Regions from separate parts of the Photobacterium kagoshimensis genome, predicted to be linked through region 2. Evidence: predicted binding sites of a transcription regulator. Region 2 holds the regulator's gene; the other holds the start of a gene.
The links. Region 2 encodes CRP, which controls carbon source genes, mostly activating them, when cyclic AMP is high. Its sites were predicted from a motif close to TGTGANNNNNNTCACA; they were not measured.
Positions count from the first base shown of each region.

Region 1: typA (translational GTPase TypA) is a predicted target of CRP. The motif match lies at 4,625-4,640, and genes of this name have one in related genera.

Region 1 covers NZ_JAKJSO010000022.1:68,522-75,532, forward strand. Annotated here, with positions in the region: gene glnG (nitrogen regulation protein NR(I)) at 1-886, opposite strand, end outside; gene glnL (nitrogen regulation protein NR(II)) at 926-1,975, opposite strand; gene L4C35_RS19380 (DUF4124 domain-containing protein) at 2,123-2,692, opposite strand; gene glnA (glutamate--ammonia ligase) at 2,817-4,226, opposite strand; gene typA (translational GTPase TypA) at 4,743-6,572, shown strand; gene L4C35_RS19395 (AAA family ATPase) at 6,711-7,011, shown strand, end outside.
Region 2 covers NZ_JAKJSO010000012.1:132,010-139,020, reverse strand. Annotated here, with positions in the region: gene astD (succinylglutamate-semialdehyde dehydrogenase) at 1-1,181, shown strand, start outside; gene L4C35_RS10035 (DUF1338 domain-containing protein) at 1,282-2,076, shown strand; gene L4C35_RS10030 (hypothetical protein) at 2,177-2,371, opposite strand; gene crp (cAMP-activated global transcriptional regulator CRP) at 2,591-3,223, opposite strand; gene L4C35_RS10020 (OsmC family protein) at 3,496-3,900, shown strand; gene L4C35_RS10015 (phosphoribulokinase) at 3,995-4,864, opposite strand; gene L4C35_RS10010 (YheU family protein) at 4,944-5,162, opposite strand; gene L4C35_RS10005 (hydrolase) at 5,251-6,282, opposite strand; gene L4C35_RS10000 (aminotransferase-like domain-containing protein) at 6,293-7,011, opposite strand, start outside.

The DNA.
Region 1 (7,011 bases), on a different contig from region 2:
CCTCACGAAAATCCCCTTCGGCAACAAGGCGCTCAAGGTGTTGGTGAGTCGCCGCAATGATCCGCACATCGACATTTACGGGTGAGTGACCACCGACTCGATAAAACTGCCCATCGGCTAACACGCGTAATAAGCGAGTCTGGATGTCGAGTGGCATATCACCGATTTCATCCAAAAAAAGTGTGCCGCCATTGGCTTGCTCAAAGCGACCTTGACGCACGCTGTTAGCGCCCGTAAAGGCGCCCTTTTCATGGCCAAATAATTCAGACTCAATCAAGTCTTTCGGTATCGCCGCCATGTTGAGGGCAATGAATGCCGCTTGTTTACGTGGGCTGTGGCGGTGCAGTGCCTGCGCAACCAATTCTTTCCCTGTGCCTGATTCGCCGTTGATCAGCACAGAAATTGAAGAGCGCGATAAGCGCCCGATTGCCCGAAAGACTTCTTGCATCGCAGGGGCTTCACCAATGATTTCAGGCGCAGGCTTGAGTACTTGTTCGGGTTGCTGGCGCTTTTGTTCTTGGCTATGGCTGACGGCGCGTTCGACTAAGCTGACGGTTTCATCAATATCAAAGGGTTTAGGTAAATACTCAAAAGCTCCTTCTTGGTAGGCGTTCACGGCAGCATCAAGATCGGAGTGGGCGGTCATAATGATAACAGGCAGTGTCGGGTGATCTTGTTGTAAGCCTTTAAGCAGAGTTAGGCCATCGGTGCCAGGCATACGAATATCGGAGACGAGCACATCAGGCACGCTGCGCTCTAATGCCTCGAGTACGCTGTCCGCATCGGCGAAGGTTTCACAGTGCATGCCTGCGGCAATTAAGGTGCGCTCTAACACCCAGCGGATTGAACTGTCGTCATCGACAACCCAAATCATTCCTTTGCTCATATATGCCTCCTAAGTTGGTTGTTGACCAAGTTATTGTGATTATTTTATCGGAAGAAAGATGGTGAATTGGGTGTGACCAGGCCAACTTAATACTTCAATTTTGCCTTGGTGTTGATCGATCAGGTTACGGGCAATTGATAGCCCAAGGCCCGTTCCGCCATCACGACCTGTAACCATGGGGTAAAACAAGGTGTCTTGAATATCACTCGGGATCCCTGGGCCATTATCAATAATGTCGATTTTTGCGGCGACCCGAAAACGCTTACCGTGGATCAAAGCTTGATGGGCAGTGCGTGTTTTTAAGGTAATGCGGCCTTGTGAAGTATCGCGCAATGCGAGCGCCGCATTACTGACGATATTTAATAGGGCTTGCTCAAGCTGCTCTGGATCCATGGTGAAATCGGGTAGGCTCGGATCGTAATCACGGGCTATGGTGATGTCATCGTTATTGTCTAGGCTCACGAGCTGGCGCACTTTCTCTAACACCACGTGAATATTATCGACCTGACGATTGCCTGGCCGCTGCGGCCCTAATAGGCGATCGACTAAGTTTCTCAACCTATCTGCTTGCTCGATAATCATTTGGGTATATTCGGTGTAGCTGGGGTCGGGTAGGGTTTTTTCCAATAGTTGGGCTGCGCCGCGTAACCCCCCTAAGGGATTTTTGATTTCATGGGCTAAGCCACGTACCAGCTCTTTAGCCGCTTGCTGCTGCACGTACTGGCTCTGTTCTTGACTGATCCGACGTTGTTGGTCGATAGGTTTAAGTTCAAGCAAGATCAGTAGCTCTTTTTGCCATGACACTGGGCTCGCATTGAGTTCTAAGGAGTGGTGGCGGCCATCAATAACAAAGGTAACATCGCTATCGGCTAATCCCTGCCCGCTTTGTAAGGTGGCTTGAACTAGGCCCAGATCGAGTGAAGCGTGTTGCAGTAAATCAGGGAAATGGCTGTGAGTGAGTCGCCGCTGGCTGGAGGCAAAGAGTTGCTCGGTGGCTGGATTAACGTAGCGAATAGTGAGCTCCTCGTCGAGCAGCACAATTGCAGTCACCAGATTATCTAAAATAAGCGGCGTAAATTCAGCAGTCACGATTATCTTCCTTGTGGTGCGCCATTCTGAAGTTTAGCCCTCAGAAAATCGCATTGCACTATATTGGTGCAATCAAGTGTAACCTGTCTGTCTACCGAGTGATAGCTATGTTGCTAACACTGTGCGCTTACTCCCTGATGGTAGCGGCTATGGCCCCCTAGGATGAAGGCGTGATGCGCGATGCAGAAAGACAGTGATCTTCTCTGATGATGCAATAACCTTGCCGTATTTTAATAACTTAACTTGTAGCTGGTGGCTACCACGATCAATATCGACTAAACGCCAATCGAGCTGGGTTTGGCTTTTGCCATAGGCTTTGCCATCGAGGTATAACTTGGCACTATGGCCTTTATCCATGGTGCGATTAGCCACAGCGGAAAGCGTGATGATGCCTTCATTGTTGCGGATGGTTTGCTCATGCAAAGGCGCCATGATTTGGATGCTAGAAGTCGTAGTGTGCTGGGGGAGCTCAGTATCAAACAGTAAATGACGTTCGCCTTGAGCTGATTTTGCTTGCTGGGGCGAGGAAGAGACCTGGGTTGCTGTTTTTTTTGCAGGTAGCGGAACGTTAATATTCACTTCTTTGGCGTGATCATTGGGTTGGTCAGAAAAATGGACGGTGCCGTGTTCATCGGTCCACGTGTAGATTGTAGCTTGAGCGAGCGTCGTGATACTGGTAGCAAGCAGAATAATGACAGGAAACCATGGTTTGAACACGCGATAACCCAAAGCAAAAGAATGAATATGTAGAGGTTAGCGATTAGGCAGAGAGGGGCAATAATAAAACGACCCGCCTGTGAGGCGGGTCGAAGTCTTAAATACTGAGCTGTTTATCAGTTACTTATACTGAGTAGTAAAGTTCAAATTCAAGTGGGTGCGTTGTCATGTTTACTTTCGCAACATCTTGAGATTTTAGCTCGATGTAAGAGTCGATAAAGTCGTTCGAGAATACACCGCCAGATGTTAGGAACTCACGGTCTTCGTCGAGTGACTGTAGTGCGCCCTGTAGTGATTCAGCAACAGTTGGGATTTCCGCTGCTTCTTCTGCTGGTAGGTCGTACAAGTCTTTATCCATCGCTTCACCCGGGTGGATCTTGTTCTGGATACCGTCAAGGCCCGCCATTAGCATTGCTGCGAAGGCTAGGTATGGGTTGGCTGCTGGGTCACCGAAACGTACTTCGATACGACGTGCTTTCGGGCTAGGTACAACAGGAATACGGATTGACGCTGAACGGTTACGTGCAGAGTAAGCCAGCATCACAGGTGCTTCGAAGCCAGGAACCAGACGCTTGTATGAGTTTGTTGCTGGGTTAGCAAAGGCGTTGATGGCACGAGCGTGCTTGATGATACCGCCAATGTAGTAAAGCGCCATTTCAGATAGGCCGCCGTACTTGTCACCAGCAAACAGGTTTTGGCCATCTTTTGCGAGTGACATGTGAACGTGCATACCGCTGCCGTTATCACCTACCAGTGGTTTCGGCATGAAGGTTGCTGTTTTACCAAATGCGTGTGCGACGTTGTGAACAACGTATTTGTACACTTGGATTTCATCAGCTTTGGTTGTTAGCGTGTTGAAGCGGGTTGCGATTTCATTCTGACCTGCCGTCGCTACTTCATGGTGGTGAGCTTCAACAACCAGACCCATTTCTTCCATGATTAAACACATAGCTGAACGAATATCTTGTGATGAATCAACAGGAGCAACTGGGAAGTAACCGCCTTTCACACCAGGACGGTGACCTTTGTTACCGCCATCGAAATCAGAACCTGTGTTCCAAGCGGCTTCTACGTCATCGATTTTGAAGAAAGAGCCTGACATGTCAGTGTTGAACTTCACGTCATCAAATAGGAAAAACTCTGGCTCAGGACCAACCAGTACGTTATCAGCCAGGCCTGTTGAACGCATGAACTCTTCTGCGCGTTTAGCGATAGAGCGAGGGTCACGATCGTAACCTTGCATTGTCGCAGGCTCAAGGATGTCACAACGAATATTAAGTGTTGAATCTTCCGTGAATGGGTCGAGTACTGCGCTTGATGCGTCAGGCATCATCACCATGTCTGATTCATTAATGCCTTTCCAGCCAGCAACAGATGAACCATCAAACATTTTGCCTTCTTCAAAAAAATCGGCGTCGATTTGGTGAGAAGGAATAGAGATATGCTGCTCTTTACCTTTGGTATCGGTAAAACGTAGGTCAATAAACTTAACTTCATTTTCCTGGATCAGCGCTAGTACGTTTTCTACTGACATCTTGAGTAACCTCCGGTGTTAGATTGGGCAACTGGCCGCAAAACTTGTGCATTGCTCATTATGAGCTAACTGATTTAAGTTAAGCGAAAAGTGTGCCAATTTTTAAAGTCCCAAAAAATGCCCTTTTTTGGTGTTTTTGAGACGATGAGAATCCTTTTCTGCACAATTATGGTGAGCTAGATGCACCATTGTGGTGCAATTTAGTGGCTTGCCACTTTTTAGTGCGCCTACTACCTTATCGTAGGCGGGGTCGTTGTCAATTCCATTACTGGACGAACTTTCGCCATTATCGGCGACACTTTGCTGAAATGACAGTGTATTTTTCGTTACTCAAACTTTCGCTGAGACCAGTGTTTATAAGGGTTTAGCAGTATTTGAAAGATTAAATTCAAAAAGCTGGTGATATAAATCACATATTTCGTGGGTTTTGGCGTAAAATCTGTTAAATTATGAGCCGTTTTTTTAACCAAGTAGCTACCCGTTGGTCGCTGCATGTTCTGAGTGAATGTGAAATCCATGTCTAATCAACAGATCGATAAACTAAGAAATATCGCAATTATTGCTCACGTTGACCACGGTAAAACTACCCTGGTTGATAAGCTGTTACAGCAATCTGGTACGCTAGAAGGTCGCGGCGAAGCTGAAGAGCGCGTAATGGACTCTAACGATATCGAGAAAGAGCGTGGCATTACCATTCTTGCTAAGAACACAGCAATTAACTGGAATGACTACCGCATCAACATCGTAGATACCCCTGGACACGCCGATTTCGGTGGTGAAGTTGAGCGTATCATGTCGATGGTTGACTCTGTGCTTCTTATCGTTGATGCGGTTGATGGCCCAATGCCACAAACCCGTTTCGTAACGCAAAAAGCGTTCGCATACGGTCTTAAGCCAATCGTTGTAATCAACAAGATTGACCGTCCAGGTGCACGTCCTGAGTGGGTTATGGATCAAGTATTCGACCTATTCGACAACCTTGGCGCAACTGACGAACAACTAGACTTCACTGTTGTTTACGCATCAGCACTAAACGGCTGGGCAACAATGGAAGAAGGCGAAACTGGCGAGAACATGGAACCATTGTTCCAAGCTGTTGTTGACACAGTAGCGGCACCAGACGTTGATGTTGAAGGCTCGCTACAGATGCAAGTATCTCAACTTGATTACAGCTCTTACGTAGGTGTTATCGGTGTTGCTCGTATCGCTCGCGGTACAGTTAAGCCTAACCAACAAGTAACTATCGTTGGTGCTGACGGTAAGAAGCGTAACGGTAAAGTGGGTACGGTTCTTGGCTACCTTGGTCTTGAGCGCCACGAAGTTGAAGAAGCAAAAGCGGGTGACATCATCGCTATCACAGGTCTTGGTGAACTGAAAATTTCAGACACTATCTGTGACATCAACGAAGTTGAAGCACTTCCTGCGCTTTCTGTTGATGAACCAACAGTAACTATGACGTTCCAAGTAAACACTTCTCCGTTCGCGGGTAAAGAAGGTAAGTTCGTTACTTCACGTAACATCCTTGAGCGTCTACAAAAAGAATTAGTACACAACGTGGCACTTCGCGTTGAAGAAACTGATAACCCAGATCGTTTCCGTGTTTCAGGTCGTGGTGAACTTCACCTATCTATCCTGATCGAAAACATGCGTCGTGAAGGCTTCGAGCTAGCAGTATCTCGTCCAGAAGTAATCATCAAAGAAGAAGATGGTCAACTAATGGAACCGTTTGAAACTGTGACTATCGATGTTATCGAAGAGCACCAGGGCGGTATCATGGAAAACATCGGTTTACGTAAAGGTGAACTGACTGATATGGCACCAGATGGTAAAGGCCGTGTTCGCATGGACTTCATGATGCCTTCTCGTGGTCTTATCGGTTTCCAAACTGAGTTCATGACACTGACTTCAGGTTCTGGTCTTATCTACCACTCTTTCGATCACTACGGTGCTCACAAAGGCGGTACAATTGGTCAGCGTAACAACGGTGTTCTAATCTCGAACGCTACGGGTAAAGCCCTAACTTACGCACTATTCAACCTTCAAGAGCGCGGCCGTCTATTTGCAGAGCACGCTGATGAAGTATACGAAGGCCAAGTAATCGGTATTCACAACCGTGCAAACGACCTAACTGTTAACTGTCTTAAAGGTAAGCAGCTAACGAACGTTCGTGCATCTGGTACTGATGAAGCTCAAACGCTTTCTCCTGCTATCAAGTACACACTTGAGCAAGCACTAGAATTCATCGATAACGATGAGCTAGTAGAAGTAACACCAGTTAGCATTCGTATCCGTAAGAAATTGCTTACTGAGAACGATCGTAAACGTGCAGGCCGTGCAGCTAAGTAATTAGCCGCTAACCTCCGTTAAAAATCCCTCCATAGCGTATGCTGTGGGGGGATTTTTTTATGGCTAAAGATCAGGATTACTCCTCATACCAGAGCAAGGTTTGGTATGATGGTTGGGAGTTTATCAAGGAATAGTACAATGCAACCTATCATTATTACTGGTGGCCCAGGCGCAGGGAAAACAACGTTACTGAATACGTTGGCGAATAAGGGATATCTGGTCTTTCCTGAAGTATCACGCACCTTGATCCGCGATCAAGCCCAGCAACCTGATGGGGTACTGCCGTGGACTAACTTGCCTGCGTTTGCTGAACTTTGTTTAACGGCAATGAGTAATCAACGTCGTGAAGCCCTTCGCAATACTATGCCTGCGTTTGTTGATCGTGCCATACCTGATATTTGTGCCTATTTAACCTTAGGTGGTTGTGAGGTAGCAGAGC
Region 2 (7,011 bases):
CCCGCACCGAAGCCGGGGCTATGGTGGGTAAGATTGGACTGTCGTTACGTGCTTACCATGAGCGTACAGGCCATAAAGAAAAAGAAGTGGCAGGGGCGACAACGGCCGTGCTCCGTCATCGGCCATTGGGCGTGATGGCGGTCTTTGGGCCGTATAATTTCCCTGGCCATTTACCCAATGGCCACATCGTTCCTGCATTATTGGCGGGCAATACTGTGGTATTTAAGCCATCTGAATTAACGCCTAAAACGGCGGAAGTGGCCATGAAGCTATGGCAACAAGCTGGCTTACCCGCTGGTGTGATTAACCTAGTGCAAGGTTCGCGCCCAACCGGTGAAGCGCTGGCGAGTTCAACAGGGATTGATGGCTTGCTGTTCACGGGGAGTGCGAATACGGGGCACATTCTTCATCGCCAATTTGCAGGGCAACCCGGTAAAATGTTGGCATTGGAGATGGGCGGTAATAATCCCATGGTGATCTCAAATGCCCATGGGGATGTTGAAGCCACAGTTTATACCATTATTCAATCCGCGTTCATTAGCGCTGGCCAGCGTTGTACCTGTGCCCGTCGTTTGTATTTGCCGAAAGGTGAAGTGGGTGATGCCATTGTTGCGCGTTTAGTCAAAGCAACCGCGCAGCTACGCATTGATGGGCCATTTGCTGATCCTCAGCCTTTTATGGGGCCGCAAATCTCAACACAAGCCGCTGATGGCATTATTGCCGCGCAAGCCAATTTGGTGCGCCTGGGTGGGGAGGTCCTGCTTGAAGCAAAACGTGGTCAAGGGGCGATTGTCTCACCGGCTATCATTGAAGTGAGTGCCATTGCTGACTTGCCTGATGAAGAATACTTTGGCCCATTATTGCAAGTCGTGCGTTACGACGACTTAGCCCAAGCCGTTACCTTGGCAAATAATACCCGCTATGGCTTATCGGCAGGCTTGATCTCCACCGATGATAGTGAGTGGCAATATTTTATTGATCATATCCGAGCAGGCATAGTGAACCGTAACCGTCAGCTGACTGGTGCGAGCGGGGATGCGCCATTTGGGGGCCCTGGCGCATCAGGTAACTTACGTCCGAGTGCTTACTATGCTGCTGACTACTGTGCTTACCCTATGGCATCGATGGAGGGTGAACAAGCTGAGCTACCTGCACAGCTATCGCCAGGTATTACTTTGTAAGCAAGTTGTGCAGACACCATCAAACTAAAAAAGAAGTGCCATACTGATTAGGTCGAATCAGGGCACTTCTACATCTATCATCAGCGGGGAGCATCTCAACATGGAAAGAGTAGAGCAACTGTTTAACAACCTATGGCAAGACTATATTCAACGTCTGTGCCCGTCAGCCGATCAGGTGCATACGCTGCTGACGGAGGATGAGCCTTTACTGAATGACCATATTGCCTTGCGGACATTTAACTTGCCTAAAGTGGGGCTAGACGTGTTGGCGGCGCCGTTTATTGCGATTGGTTACAAACCTTGCGGTACCTATCATTTTGAATCTAAAAAACTCTACGCCGAGCATTTTGAGCACCCCAACCCTGAGGCGCCGAAAGTGTTTATTAGTGAGTTGTTGGTGGGTCAGTGTTCTTCGCTACTGCAGCACGCGGTGCGTGGACTGGTTGATCAAGTGCCTGAGCAAGCGATGAAAGATCCCGCTTTCTTATATGGCGGCCGCCTGTGGGACATTGATTATGATACCTATGAGATGTTAGCTGCAGAAAGTGAATATGCGGGTTGGTTAGCGGCGCATGGCTTTGGTGCTAATCATTTTACGGTTAGTATTAATCAGCTTGAACAATTTACCGAAGTGGCTGAGGTGAACCACTTATTGGCGCATAATGGCTTTGCGATCAATGCCTCGGGCGGTGAAGTGAAAGGCAGCCCAGAAGAGATGCTTGAGCAGTCTTCAACCATGGCAGATAAAGTGCCTGTGGCCTTTTTAGATGGTGTGAAAACGATCCCCGGTGGTTTTTATGAATTTGCCAAGCGTTACTCGCAACCCGATGGTGAAATTTATACCGGATTTGTTGCCGCATCAGCCGATAAAATATTTGAAAGTACAGACAGCTAAAGCGCGGTTTGACTGACAATGACACCACAGCAAAATCTGTATGGGTATCACGGCAAAAGGCCATGTTGATAGCATGGCCTTTGTGCTATCTGGCGTTGTATTAATACAGGCTTTCTAAGGGCGGTGACCACTGCGAGCCTTCTTGACGCTGTGGTGTATTCGCCAATGAAATGTGCTGCTCGAGAAAGTGACGCTGACCACTAAAGCCTGTCATTTCGACCGTGGTCGGTAATGGGGCAATCGCGGTTGGTGGTCGGGAACTGGTGTTGTACGGAGAAAAACGTTCGATATCCATATCGTAAAGTCCACTGTGCTTATTGTTCTGAATTCTTGGTGGTATCACCCTAACGCCTGTTATGCACAATGTAGCAAAGGTGGCGGGGTTAGCAAGTGAAGATTCAGTGACAAGGTTAGCAAATTTGGATTTAGATATACGTGAGAGGTATGGCTGCTTCAGATATGAAAAAAGCCGCAAAAGCGGCTTTTTCTTAGCGATATTCGATGAATCAACAGATTAACGAGTACCGTATACCACGATAGTTTTACCGTGTGCAGAAATCAGGTTCTGCTCTTCAAGCATCTTCAAGATACGACCAACGGTTTCACGTGAACAACCCACGATTTGACCGATTTCTTGGCGAGTGATCTTGATTTGCATGCCATCAGGGTGTGTCATTGCATCAGGTTGTTTCGCTAGGTTTAGTAGCGTCTGTGCAATACGGCCTGTCACATCTAAGAATGCAAGGTCACCCACTTTTTGGCTTGTTACTTGAAGGCGGTTAGCCATTTGTGCCGAAAGGCGCATCAAGATATCTGGGTTTACTTGAATAAGTTGGCGGAATTTCTTAAATGAAATCTCGGCTACTTCACAAGGTGTTTTAGCACGAACCCAAGCTGTACGTTCTTGACCTTCTTCGAAAAGACCAAGTTCGCCAATGAAGTCGCCTTGGTTTAGGTAAGAAAGGATCATCTCTTTGCCTTCTTCATCCTTGATAAGAACAGCAACAGAACCTTTTACAATATAGTAGAGAGTTTCCGCTTTCTCACCCGCATGAATCAAAGTGCTTTTTGATGGGTACTTGTGAATGTGGCAATGTGAAAGAAACCACTCTAGTGTTGGATCTGTTTGAGGTTTACCTGGAACCATATTACTAACTTCCTCTGCGTTTGTTGCCCAACAACGACATCCCTATAATTTCAGTCTGGGCTTAACAATAGAATTGCTCGCTGGTTAGGATATTAAGTCAGCCGCTGGGCTGCAAGCTCACTTGAATAATTAATTGAGAGTTTAACTTTTTTCGGTCGGCATTTCTTGATATTGATCTATCTGAAATCGTCATTTTGTACTCATAAGTGTGCACATGATCACACGGTTGTTAGATTATGCAGAATTGACGCCAAAACACTAAGGAGAAAGCAATGCAGTCACGTGTGAAATGGGTAGAAGGAATGACATTTCTTGCCCAATCAAATTCGGGTCACAGTGTGGTGATGGACGGCAACGGTGGCGAAAAAGCACCCAGCCCGATGGAGTTAGTTTTGATGGCTGCGGGGGGGTGTAGCTCGGTCGATGTAGTAGATGGGTTACAATCTGCCGATCAAGGTATCACGGGCTGCGAAGCACAAATTTCCTCGGTGCGCCGCGAAACGGCACCACGCATTTTCACATCGGCGAATTTGCATTTTGTCGTGACGGGACATGATCTTGATGAAGGTTTAGTGGCGCAAACGGTCGCCAATTCACTTGAGAAATATTGCTCGGTTTGTTTGATGCTAGGTGAGGGGGTTGAGCTGACCCATTCCTATGAAGTGATCGCGGCATAAATTGATGAATGCGCAAGGCGTTGATGCGTGATGAAACGGAGACGTGAATGTCTCCGTTTTTGTCGCCTATCGCTTCACGGGTTCTGATCTGACGCTAGCCGATTTTGCCTGTTTCAATCAACTGTTGGATCAGGGGCCGCATTATCAATTCCATCGCAAAGCTCATTTTCCCGCCCGGTACCACCAAGGTGTTGTGGCGTGACATGAACGAACCTTGGATCATCGACAATAAATACGGGAAGTCGACATTCTTGATCCCACGAAAACGGATCACCACAAAGCTTTCATCCAGACTCGGAATGCCTTTGGCACTGAGAGGGTTCGAGGTATCCACTGTGGGAACGCGCTGGAAGTTGATGTGAGTCCGTGAAAATTGTGGCGTGATGTAGTTAAGGTAATCATCCATTGAGCGGACGATTGATTCCATCACAGCTTCACGGGAATGACCACGGTCACGGGTGTCACGAACAATTTTTTGAATCCACTCTAAGTTGACGATTGGTACCATGCCAATCAAGAGATCAACATGCTGCGCAACATTGGTTTCACCGTCGACCACCCCGCCATGTAAACCTTCATAAAAGAGTAGATCGGTATTTTCAGGCAGTGCTTGCCATGGCGTGAAGGAGCCAGGCATTTGGTTATAAGGCACGGCTTCATCAAAGGTATGGAGGTAACGGCGGAATTTACCACTACTGTCTTCACCATACTGGCGGAAAAACTGTTCGAGTTGCGGGAAATCGTTCGCTTGGGGGCCGAAATAGCTGATATGACGGCCTTGCTCTTTGGCTTTACGAATTTCGACATCCATTTCAGGCCGTGTAAAGCGGTGGAAGCTATCGCCTTCGAGCCAAGCGGCATTGATGCTCATCATATTGAACATTTTGCGGAAGGCTTCTGAAGTGGTCGAGGTGCCCGCACCGGATGACCCTGTTACTGCAATGATGGGGTGTTTTGCAGACATGACAAACCCTGTCGTTAAGATTAACGATGAGTTATTAACAGGATGTTGCGATTAGATCAAGTGTAAGCGGGGTCGAGTATTAGAAATTGAGATCTCGACGAAGCTTAATATCGACGGATTCGTGCAATTCAGAAAACATCACAACCGCATCCCCTTGGGCCAGCTGCTGGCGCACATGTTGGACTTTTTGTTCTAAGGTTTTTTCGTGTTCACCGTAATCGGTGCCTTCGCGTAGAACAAAGTGCTCGATCAGGTTATCGAGGGTGTCGGGAGCGATGTCTTGCCAAGGAATAATCATAACAACCACTTACTGCTAGGGAGAGTTAACCACTGATAACATTATTATCAGTGGTTAAGGTTGTCGATGGCAAGTAAAGCTTGCCGTGTCAGGCGTTACTCGGCTCGCTGGTGCCTACGGTTGCCGTGGTATAGGGGGTAAACCAAGCGGGTACGGTTGCTTCAAGCCAGAAGGTGGGTTTGTGCCATGATCCCGTTAAAAAGCCAACATGGCCCCCATTAGGACTCAGGTGATAGTCAATGTGTGCTGGGAGCGGCTGTGAAGGGATAACATCATGGGTCATGAAAGGGTCATCTTTGGCATGAATGATACGCAGGGGCACAGTGACCTGATGCAAACGCTGTAAGCCACTGCAACGCTGGTAATAGTCACTGGCGTCTTGATAGCCGTGCAGCGGCGCAGTTACCAGATCATCAAACTGGCGCAGGGTGCTAATCGCATTGATACCAGATTGATCTAAAGGTAGCGCATCGGGCAACAGGTTCATCTTCTTGCTGATGTTCTTTTTCATCGAGCTGAGTAGGTATTGTTTATAGACTTTAGAGAAGCCTTGCTCAATACGCTCAGCGCAGGCGCCCAAATCTAACGGGGGCGAAATGACCTGTGCCGCGCATAGCTCGCTGTCATCACCATGTTCGGCAAGGTAGTTAACTAGCATGTTACCACCCAGTGACACGCCAACCGCAAATAGCGGTGAGTCAGGAAATTGTTGTCTAATCCATTGAATAAAAAAGCGCGCATCGCTGGTTTCACCTGAATGATAACTTCGGGCTTGGCGATTCATCTCACCACTACAGCCACGAAAGTGCATCATGACGCCCAACCAACCTTGCTGCATTGCGGCGTGCAATAAGCCGTTGGCATAGGGACTATTGAAGCTGCCTTCTAATCCATGGAACAGGATCATAATCGGCAGCCGTGGTGAGTGGTTGTGGGTTTTATTCACTTCTTGATGGTTACTTGGCACATCTGTCCATGCGATATCGAGAAAATCACCGTCTGGGGTTTCCAGCCGCTGAGTGTGTGGTGTGAATAGCGGTTTGCGACGAATAAAGCGTGGCAATAATGTTTGTAGGTGTGGATTACCTAATCCCGCAGCGGGAATAAATGCAGCCGTCATCGTAGCGTCCTTATAATGGAAAGTCAGAAACAGGGTCTGTGCGCAGTAACTCACCGAGGAGCTGTAGCCCTTGCTCCAGTTGTTGATGGTTCACTGGTGCACTGATCGCTAATCGTACTGCGGGCGGTGTGGTGCATCCCGGAGGCGTAAAGAGCTCGGCCGATTTAACCGTGACCTTGGCCTGTTCAGCTGCCGAGACAAAATCACTCAATCGCCAGTATTCAGGCAAGGTCAACCAAACATGAAAGCTGGCACTGTCATGAGCAAGCGTAAATGCTGACAGGTAATGGGCCACGAGCCGTTGCCGCGCCGCAATGTCATGTCTGATCTGTTGCAAGATACGATCCGCATCGCCTTGCTGGATCAATTCGCACGCCAAAGCACTCAGTAGGGGGCTGATCATCAAGCTGTGATTATGTAAGGCCATATTCAGGCGCTTTTGATGACGGGTCGGTACTTGAATATAGCCAAGACGTAGCCCAGGTGCGAGGCATTTGGATAATCCACCGATGTGGATCACTTGCTCGCTCTCAAGATTGACGAGCGGGCTTGGCCGATGAGTGGGCATTAAGCCATTGACGTCATCTTCAATGATCAGCACTTGGTGTTGTTGGCATACCGCCAAAATATCACGACGGCGTTGTTCGCTCATGGTCACGGTTGTTGGGTTTTGCAGCGTCGGGGTGCAATAAATTAACCGTGGCTGATACAGCTGGCAGGCTTTGTCTA